Regions from separate parts of the Lentibacillus cibarius genome, predicted to be linked through region 2. Evidence: riboswitches for the same ligand, from Rfam matches in the RefSeq annotation. Region 2 holds a riboswitch; the other holds the start of a gene.

Region 1 (5,118 bases), 1.9 Mb from region 2:
CACGATCCATTGACAACGTCTTTGCCGACGCAAAGAACCGAACCGGATCAACTTCATGTATTTCTTCTGTCATACTTACCAATTGATTATACTCAGTTGTTTTCGCTTTGGTAATTGCTTTTGAAAGCAGCGATTCAAATGATTTTAATTTTACTTCAATCATTTTTATTATCCTCCATACCATTCACCATTTCAACTTACCATATCTATTTTATTCTTTTTTATTAAGTTCCTCAAGGATTGGTGTCTAATTGTGATGATTTCATGACGATAGGCAATTGACAGGCCTTAACGAATTGCCTAAACTTGTATTGATATAGTAAACGCTAAGTTGAATCCCAAAGCACTAAAGGAGAGGGGAAACGTGAATTCGACAAACGATAATTCAATAAAAGAGGCACTCAACGAACGCAGCGGCTTGCAAGTGTGGTGGCGTCTCTTACGTCCACATACACTGACAGCATCTATTGTTCCGGTATTTGTTGGAACGATGTTTGCACTGACAGAGGAGCATATTAACTTATTATTATTTTTAGCTATGCTTTTGGCATCCATCCTTATCCAATCTGCCACCAATATGTTCAACGAATATTATGACTTTATTCTGGGGTTGGATAATGATAAATCAGTCGGCATCGGTGGTACGATTGTCCGGGATGGTATTTCACCAAGAACGGTGCTTCGATTAGCAATTACGTTTTTTGCCATTGCCATTTTGTTAGGTGTTTATATCTGTATGGCATCAAGCTGGTGGATTGCTGTCATTGGCATCGTGTGTATGTTATTCGGTTATTTGTATACAGGTGGTCCGTACCCGATTGCCTACACACCATTCGGCGAGCTTTTCTCCGGATTTTTTATGGGGACGGTCATTATTGGAATCAGCTATTATATTCAAACATCAACACTGACAAGTTCGGTCATTTGGCTGTCGATACCGGTTGCGATTTTTATCGGGGCAATTATGCTTTCCAATAACATCCGTGATCTTGATGGAGATAAGGAAAATGGGCGGAAAACAGTCGCCATTCTGCTCGGACGGAAAAATGCCATTAGATTCCTGGCCATTTTATTTATCACCGCATACAGCTTAACCGTTATTTACATGATTACCGGAATTTTACCGATGTGGTCAATCCTGGCATTTTTAAGTATTTTTAAGGCAGCTGACGTTATTCGCAAATTCCGCGGCAAGACGAACTCGCTAGAAATGATGCCGGCCATGGCTGCCACAGGTAAAACGAACACAATGTATGGTTTCCTAATTGGCATTTCATTATTGGTCAGTGCCTATTTGTAATGAGAGGGGACTTATCTCATGGACTTTTCCGAAACATTAATGGAAACACTCGGTATTGAGACAAAGCTACTTGATGAAAATCTTGTCATCATGACCATGCCCGTTGATGAGCGTACACACCAGCCTGCAGGATTCTTGCACGGAGGTGCAAATGTCGCATTAGCCGAATCCGCCGCAAGTATCGGCGCATATATGAACATTGATAACGAAAAGTTCGACGTGTTTGGCATCGAAATCAATGCCAATCATATCAAATCCAAGCGCGAAGGTATTGTTACCGCCAAAGCAGAACCTTTGCATAAAGGAAGACAAACGATGGTGTGGGAAGTGCGGATCACCGATGAGCATAACCGACTTCTGTGCATATCCCGTTGTACCATTAGCGTCGTTCCTAAGAAAAAGTAAATGAAAGCGGGAGTGTCATGATGGCACTCCCGCTTTTTTAAAGTTCCTTATGCTGCTAAATTCGTCTGTTTTTGCTCTATCCAAGCCTTCATTTTAATAAATACGGGTACAAATAAGACGCCTACAATAACTCCCTTAATCATATTAAAAGGCAGCACTCCACCGGAAACTGTTATCCATTTCACCGTGGTTGCAGCCATTTCGGGAGCTCCTGTAAACCAAGCATAAGCCGGTAAGATCAGGTAATAGTTTAAAACGCTCATCCCAATTGCCATAACAATGGTACCAGTTACCAGCCCTGAAACCACACTCTTGACACCTTTTGACCGATGGTACAGTACAGCTACTGGTACGACAAACATAACCCCTGCAAAGAAGTTTGATGCCACACCTATCGGATCGCCGGCACCGGATACAACTAGATATAACAAATTTTTAATCCCTTCTACAATAATACCAGCCACCGGTGAAAATATCAGTGCCGCCATCAATGCCGGTACTTCACTGAAGTCTATTTTTAAATATGGTGGTAAAAATGGCAGTGGAAAATTCAAAAAGAATAGCACCAAAGAAATCGTTCCTAGCAATGCCAGGACAACAAGTTTAACTAATTTTGATGATTGCGCGGTTGGTCGCATCACCCGTCTCCTCCTTCATCCTCACCGATTCGCATCTTACACTGATGAAGGGTGAGCCGTATCCTGTCGCGTCTGGTTTTCGGTCCAAAACGTTAAACCGGAAACCTATCATAAAAAACCCTAAAACCTATTAGGGGCTTTAGGGTGTCACGTCACAGGAAAGTTAAGGTACACGCACGCATGCACCGAATTCCGGCTCGTCATCTTCTCCCATCCAGACTGTAACTGTCGGTCCCGGACTCACACCGGGTCCACCGCTGCATTCATGCAGACGGGTCACGGACTTAAAACAGCATAGTGCTTCTTACCGTCGGTCGGGAATTGCACCCTGCCCCGAAGATGGAATCGATATGTTATTTTACATGTATTATACTACAATTTTCTTTCATTGAAAAGTCATTTGCAGCTGTGAAATTAATCTTTCTACGACGTCTTCAACCGAATTTGAAGGTATCTAGTCATCTAATGGATTTAAACTTTCTTCACCCGTCATTTCAGACAGCATAGTAACAAGTAATTCTATCTCCTCATCCATATCCTTAAGACTAGACGTTTCGACAGGTGAGTGCATGTACCTGAGTGGCAGAGAAACCAGTGAAATGGGAACACCGGGACCGGTCAGTCGCATACGGTCTGCATCTGTCCCTGTCATACGTGGTGTCAGTTCATACTGTACACGAATATTCCGTCTTCTAGCTGTTTTTTCGAGCATCTTATTGATTTTAATGTTAATGGGAGCGCCTTTTGCCAGTACCGGACCGCCATCAAGTTTAACATCGCCGTGTTTATTTTTATTCACACCTGGATAATCCGTGGCAAATGTAACATCACAAGCGATGGCCATAGTTGGCTTAATACCGGCAGCAGCAAAATACGCACCTCCCATATTTGTTTCCTCATTTACGGTACTGGCCGCATAAACACCAACATCGCTTCCTCTATCTGAAAGCCGCCGCAGAACTTCAGCAACAATAAATGCCCCTGTCCGATTATCCAGACCGCGGCCGGATACATACCTGTCCATTAAAAGCTCTGGATTAGTCTTATAAACAGCCAAATCACCTATCTGTACAAACCGCTCCGCTTCTTCCTTTGTTTTATAACCGCAATCAATAAACAAATCTTCTAATCCGAAATCGTTTTTCAGGCCACCATGGTGTTGTGCATTGACACCGATAACCCCCGTTGATTCAGCGTTGTGCCCAAGTACGGTCACTTTCATTCCAACAGCAGCCTTTGGATTTATGCCACCCATTTTATCAAAATGAAGAAATCCCTCATCATCAATGCGGTTAATAACAAGTGCAATTTCGTCGCAATGACCTGCCAATAATACTTTAAATTCAGCATCCGGATTTATAATTCCAATTGCATTGCCGGCATTATCCGTCTTGATTTCATCCGCAAAATCCTTTACATAGTTTATCCATTTTTTCTGAATGGCCACCTCATCACTTGACGGTGACGGTGTATGCAACAAATCCATTAAAAACGACCTGTTCGCCTGCTCCATCAAAAAACCTCCCTCTCATACTCTTCCATACAATCATAGCAAATTTTTTCCACGACGCGTAGCCACACGAATAAATGCCCTATTGTAGATAATATAAAGCGAACCAAGCACTTTAATTTACAGAATATTCTTCTTCAGGTACACTTTAGAAAGAAAATGGTAAAAAAAGGAGCGTCGACTAATGACCCTTGAGCAATGGTTTGAGCAAGGCATGGACCCGGACACATATATAGAATCGATGCAGAAAAACAAAGAAAACTTACTACATATTTACGACCATTTCACATTACCGGAGGATGAGCAGTTTATTCGGAACTTGGCAGCGCATGACCTTCGCGTTATTGTGCTCACGGAGGACTGGTGTGGCGATGCGATGCTCAACACACCTATCTTGCTTCGTCTCACTGAACAGGCTGACATACCGGTTAAATTCCTACCCCGAGATGAAAACCTTGAGCTGATGGATCAATACTTGACTAATGGAACATCACGATCAATTCCCAAGTTCATTTTCATCGATAGCAATGGAAAAGAAGTGGCGGTATGGGGACCGAGAGCGGAAGAAATCCAGGAATTCGTCGACCATTCCAGACAGCAACTACCACCAAGCGATCACGATGATTATAAGGAAAAGTCAAAAGAAATACGCCGATTTATGACTAAATCCTTTCGTGACAATACTGACTTCTGGCAGGAAGTTTATGAAAGCATCAAAACCACTTTGAAAAGAAATTTGAATCTGTAATACTGGAACAGAAGATTTTTAGTTAAAGAAAAACCCGAGTCGATTCAGATATTTCTGAATCAACTCGGGTTTTTTGCTTAATGAAATAAGCGCAGGGAAAACACATATCGTTCGTATTTAGAACTGATTTGTTTAGTTTTTTTCCCAGTCTCTTCCTTATCATGACGGAAACATCTTTCAGCAAATGTCAATCACGCCCGTGTATGGACTGCAATTACCTTTTATGGCGTATGAAAGTTTTGGACCTTTGCCAATACTATGTGTGTAATTTTAATGGATTATCGTCATGCTATGATACATCCGGGCACGAACACAGAACAAAAGGAAGCGTCCTTGCAAGTAAAAGTTATATCGCTAAATTTTATAGTTTTTTATAAGGTCCTCCTAAGTCTATATTTTCTGACGTTACTAAAAACATGGGCAGGTGAACAAAGTGAATCTCGAAGTATTTAAACATATTTATTTCCGTATGCCGGCAGCTGTAAGGCTTCTCCTGTCTATTTTTGTACTCATGATC
Region 2 (5,118 bases):
ACCTGAGCCGGCCTCATCAATCTGTTTCAATGCTTCATTCAGTTGAGGGCCACAATCACAACGGTAAGAAGCGAATACATCGCCGGTCAGGCATTCTGAATGCACTCGGGTAAGGACGGGCTCTTTTGGATTGATTTTTCCTTTAACGAGCGCTATATGTTCCTTCCCATCCAAATCATTAGTATAGCCATACACACGAAATGTTCCAAACGCAGTCGGCAGTGTAGTCTCTACTTCCCGTGTGACATGCATCTCATACTGTTTGCGATACGTAATTAGGTCAGCGATCGTTATCAGTTTTAAATCAAATATTTCTGCCATTTCCTGCAAGTCCGGGACACGGGCCATTGTACCGTCATCTTTAATGATCTCACAGATAAACCCTGATGGGAATGCGCCGCATAATGCAGCCAAATCAGCAGATGCTTCCGTATGACCCGGGCGCTCTAACACTCCCCCACCCTTGGCAATGAGTGGAAAAACATGACCTGGCCGTTTAAAATCTGCCGCCACCGTATCGGGGTGAGTTAATGCGCGAATCGTCTTTGATCGATCCTCCGTACTGATGCCTGTCGCTGTTTCCCGATGATCAATGCTGACAGTAAATGCTGTCTCAAATGGATCGCTGCTATCATTTGACATGAGTGGGAGTTTTAATTTCTTTGCCAGATCCGGTTTGATGGATGTACAGACAAGTCCTTTTGCATGCGTGATCATAAAATTAATCACATCGGGCGTGGCCTTTTCCGACAGCGCAACCAGATCACCCTCATTTTCCCGGTTTTCATCATCAACGACAATGACTGGTCTTCCTTCTTTTAAATCATGAATTGCTTCCTCAATTGTATGAAACATGTTGTCCACTTCCTTCGTTTATTTTTAATTTTGTTTGTGCTGTTTGCCTACCAAATGATGAACATGTTTGGCCAGCACATCACATTCTACATTGACACAATCCCCTTCAACTTTGTTACCTAGTACGGTTTGTGAAACGGTATGTGGAATGAGCGACAGCGTCACTTCATTACCACTGATTCCGAACACCGTCAAGCTGACACCATCGACTGCCACCGAACCTTTCACGATAAAGTAGTCGGTAAGCTCCGGTGGAATGTCGACTGTATAATAGACCGCATTTTCCTGCTTTGTTTTTCCGACGATCGTTCCCGTCCCGTCCACATGACCAGTGACGAAATGACCGCCGAACCTGCCATTTGCCGGCATAGACCGTTCGAGATTCACTGAAGATCCTTCCTCCAGTGTGCGAAGTGAAGAGGCTTTGATCGTTTCCGGCATAACATCCACTGCAAAAGCATCATCGTCTGCATCGGTAACCGTCAGGCATATACCATTAACCGCAATGCTGTCTCCGATTTGTACATCATCCAGTACAACCGCCGCTTCGATGGTCAGCCGTACCGCCGTCTTAGAAACCTCCTCCAGTTGCCTGATTCTTCCTATTTCCTCAACAATCCCGGTAAACATGTGTATCTTCCTCCTGTGGTTCAGCAATCAATTTTATATCTTCATCAATCGTTTCCACTGACTTGATGACCATCGGCAAAACATCGTTCATAGCGTTAAATCCCTTACCTCCAATAACACCAGGCGCATCTTTCCCACCAATCAGTTTTGGTGCTATGTACTGAACAAGCTGATTGATGTGACCCCCCATAAGAAAAGATCCGTGGACTGCTGATCCGCCTTCAACAAACAATGACATGATGCCGTGGTGTCCCAAATAACGCAGGATGGTATCCGGATCAATTGCCGGAAGTGAAATTACGGTCACCCCAAGTTTTTCATAAGGGGGGATCGCTGCAGCTCCTACCTGATTTCCGGTAATGATCCAGGTCTCTGCTTTTTGATCGGTCACAACACTGGACGTAAGTGGTGTGCGTAGGGTTGAATCAAGTATGATACGGAGCGGATTTTTCGCGCCGTTTGGCAAGCGGGAAGTCAGGCTCGGATTATCCGCGAGCACCGTATTTACCCCGACTAAAATAGCATCATGCGTATGACGATATTGGTGCACATCCATACGTGCCGCCTCACCAGTAATCCACTTGCTGTCCCCGGTATGTGTCGCGGTTTTCCCATCAAGGCTGACTGCTGTCTTTAAGGTTACAAATGGCTTTCCGGTCTGTGTGTAATGAAAAAATGTACGATTGACCTTCGCAGCTTCTTTTTCCAGCACGCCAAGCTTCACATCAATGCCCGCCATACGCAGCTTGTCAATACCACGCCCGGCGACTTTTTCATTCGGGTCCATAACCGCAATGACTGCACGCCTGATTCCAGCTTCCACAAGCAAATCAGCACACGGCGGTGTTTTTCCGTGGTGACTGCACGGTTCGAGCGTGACATAAATATCTGCCCCTTTCGCCTTATCACCCGCCATCTGTAGCGCGTGTACTTCGGCGTGGGCCTCTCCTGCCTTCAAATGTGCTCCCATTCCAAGAATTTCACCGTTTTTGACGACAACTGCGCCAACCGGGGGATTAGGACTAGTTTGCCCCGTGGCAGACCTTGCCAGGTTTAAAGCAAATTCCATATAGTATTCATCATTCACACCGTACACCTCCACGATCAATTGAAAGCAGTCCTGTTTCTTATGTTTATATAAATTCAGTGCATAAAAAAACCCCTGAGATTTCCCTTCAGAGGTAGACGAGCAGAATTTTTTCAGGTATGTATCATATAACAAAACAGCCACACAAGTAACGATACCGTTTACCTGCATGCAGTCCAGTTGCATACCAGCTAAAAAATTCCTTCTCCCATCCAGACTATCACTGTCGGTCCCGGACTCACACCAGGTCCACCGCTTGGTTTTAATCATAACCGCACGGGTCACGGACTTTGAAGCTGTGCCTCATCACCGTCGGTAGGGACTTTCACCCTGCCCCGAAGGAATATCTTATATGTTCCATTATTTTATTTTGACTGATTATTATTAAATGTACCTCATTTGGACGGATTTAGTCAATAATTATATTTGGGAATTACTTAAAATAATACCTTCGCCGGTCTGATCTATTCAATTAAATACTAGGGGTTAGTCTGCTATAATACAGATAGATTTCTAGAAGAAAGGGGCAGCGACATGCAATTGGAAAAAGGATACATGAACGGAATTACTGATGTTGCCGGGGTTCAAGTCGGTCATGTAACGCTATACAAAAAAGTGAATAACGAGGATACGATATGTACCGGAGTTACTGCGATCCTTCCCCATGACGGTAATCTATTTCGGCAAAAGGTCCGAGCAGGCAGCGCAGTGATTAATGGCTACGGAAAAACAGCCGGCCTTGTACAAGTGGACGAGCTTGGTTTGCTGGAATCACCGATTATGCTTACGAATACATTCAGTGTTGGTGCGGTTTTGCAAGGGACACTCACCTATATGCTTGAACAAGACCTAGCGATTGGTGATACAGAAAGTTCCTTAAATATTGTCGTTGGCGAATGCAATGATAGCTATTTAAACACCATGCGGATGCAGGCGGTCAAACCAGAACATGCCATAGAGGCGATCCAATCCGCATCAGTTGGTCCGGTGGAAGAAGGTGCGGTTGGCGCGGGCAAAGGAATGGTCTGCTTTGGGTATAAGGGTGGGATTGGAACATCCTCACGTATCGTTGAAGGCTATACCGTCGGCTGTCTCGTACTTAGTAATTTCGGCAAACGGGAAGAAGCACTTTTCGCCGATTTCAGCCGGGTTCAGCTAGACACCCCGGATGGATCTATCATGATGATCATTGCTACAGATGCACCCCTTTACGACCGGCAGCTACAGCGGCTTGCTAAACGTTGTGCCGCGGGACTTGGCAGGACCGGCAGCCACATTGGTCATGGAAGCGGGGACGTTGCTATAGCCTTTTCTACAGCCAATACGTATCATCATCAATCTGATTCGCATTTAGAGAGCATGTCATTTCTTCGTGACGATTATCCCGTAATGAATGGACTTTTTCAAGCTGTCGTGGAGGCGACAGAAGAAGCGGTCATCAGCTCGCTCCGCAATGCGGAAACAACAGAAGGACGTAAAGAACGCGTTGTGGAAAAGGCACCGCTGGAAAAATAAATCTAGCGGTGCCGAACGTGATTCTGGTGATTTCGCTCCAAATTCTGGCGGTTTCGTTCCAAACTTTGGCGTTTCCGCCTCGAACTCTCGCGTTTTCAATGTATCTACCACTGTTTCACTTTAAATTCTAACTGTTCTTCCGCTTCCGGCGATTGTTCATCTTTAAACCGCTGGAAAAATGCATCTATTTTAGCAAATGCCCATTGCAGTGCCAGTCCCTGCATTGCAATACCAAGGACGGAGGTGGAGGTCAGTGCCCAGATGGAGATAGCCTGTTCAATCTCAAATACTTGGTGCCCAAAAAAGAGTAAATAACCAAACACAACCATTGCTGCTTCCAAAAAGCTTCCAACAGATGTCTCTACCGCCCGGATAATCACCATTTCCGTACATAGTAAAACGAGAACAAATAACAGGATAAGTGATTTGGACTGAATTGTAGTTTTTCAACAAAGGGAACGACATAGTACTTGGTAATCGTTTTAATCCTGAACAAATAGATGATGCGGACAATTCTAGCCATTTGAAAAAACTGATCAAATGGGATAATGGCAATGAAAAGAAATGGATTTTGCTTGATAAACGCCCATTTCGCTTGGGATGTTAGGAAACGTACATTAAAGTCGATAAAAAACACTACCCACACCACCCAGCTGATCGTTGCATTATAGGTGTCATCCGTCCATATAGTTACAATGGTTAGCATTACTAGGAAAATCATCATGGTTTCATAGATTGTTTTCATCGTTTTTTGCATGGATATCCCTCTTTTTCCTTTCATGGCCATTATATTAGAAAACCTCGGCATTCGTCTCGCGTTTATAGCGAGTGCCGAAGCTTTTCTTATAAGGTCTTCCAAAATTTATACCTTTTGACGTTACGAAAAAACGCCAGGGCACGTAACCCTGGCGTTATACTGAGTGTTTCAAAGCGACGGCCGTTAGTTAGCCAGCACGTCCTGATATTCCGGTGTTTGTTCCATCTTATCCACTACATACGGACACGTCGGTTTAATTTTCTTTCCTTCCTCT

Evidence for each region. A riboswitch is a leader RNA that binds a small molecule or an ion and turns the genes downstream of it on or off. The one in region 2 is predicted to bind FMN.
Region 1: another riboswitch for FMN. It lies ahead of FFL34_RS03275 (ECF transporter S component); the one in region 2 lies ahead of ribD (bifunctional diaminohydroxyphosphoribosylaminopyrimidine deaminase/5-amino-6-(5-phosphoribosylamino)uracil reductase RibD).

The regions. Positions count from the first base shown of each region.
Region 1 is NZ_VCIA01000001.1:648,631-653,748, forward strand. Features, by position in the region: gene FFL34_RS03260 (isochorismate synthase) at 1-163, opposite strand, end outside; gene FFL34_RS03265 (1,4-dihydroxy-2-naphthoate polyprenyltransferase) at 365-1,300, shown strand; gene FFL34_RS03270 (hotdog fold thioesterase) at 1,319-1,705, shown strand; gene FFL34_RS03275 (ECF transporter S component) at 1,753-2,343, opposite strand; FMN riboswitch at 2,542-2,688, opposite strand; gene FFL34_RS03280 (M20/M25/M40 family metallo-hydrolase) at 2,798-3,856, opposite strand; gene FFL34_RS03285 (thioredoxin family protein) at 4,038-4,601, shown strand; gene FFL34_RS03290 (potassium channel family protein) at 5,035-5,118, shown strand, end outside.
Region 2 is NZ_VCIA01000001.1:2,521,853-2,526,970, reverse strand. Features, by position in the region: gene FFL34_RS12390 (bifunctional 3,4-dihydroxy-2-butanone-4-phosphate synthase/GTP cyclohydrolase II) at 1-855, opposite strand, end outside; gene FFL34_RS12385 (riboflavin synthase) at 880-1,485, opposite strand; gene ribD (bifunctional diaminohydroxyphosphoribosylaminopyrimidine deaminase/5-amino-6-(5-phosphoribosylamino)uracil reductase RibD) at 1,466-2,572, opposite strand; FMN riboswitch at 2,769-2,919, opposite strand; gene FFL34_RS12375 (DmpA family aminopeptidase) at 3,107-4,087, shown strand; gene FFL34_RS18665 (hypothetical protein) at 4,192-4,470, opposite strand; gene FFL34_RS18660 (hypothetical protein) at 4,464-4,844, opposite strand; gene FFL34_RS12365 (GNAT family N-acetyltransferase) at 5,028-5,118, opposite strand, start outside.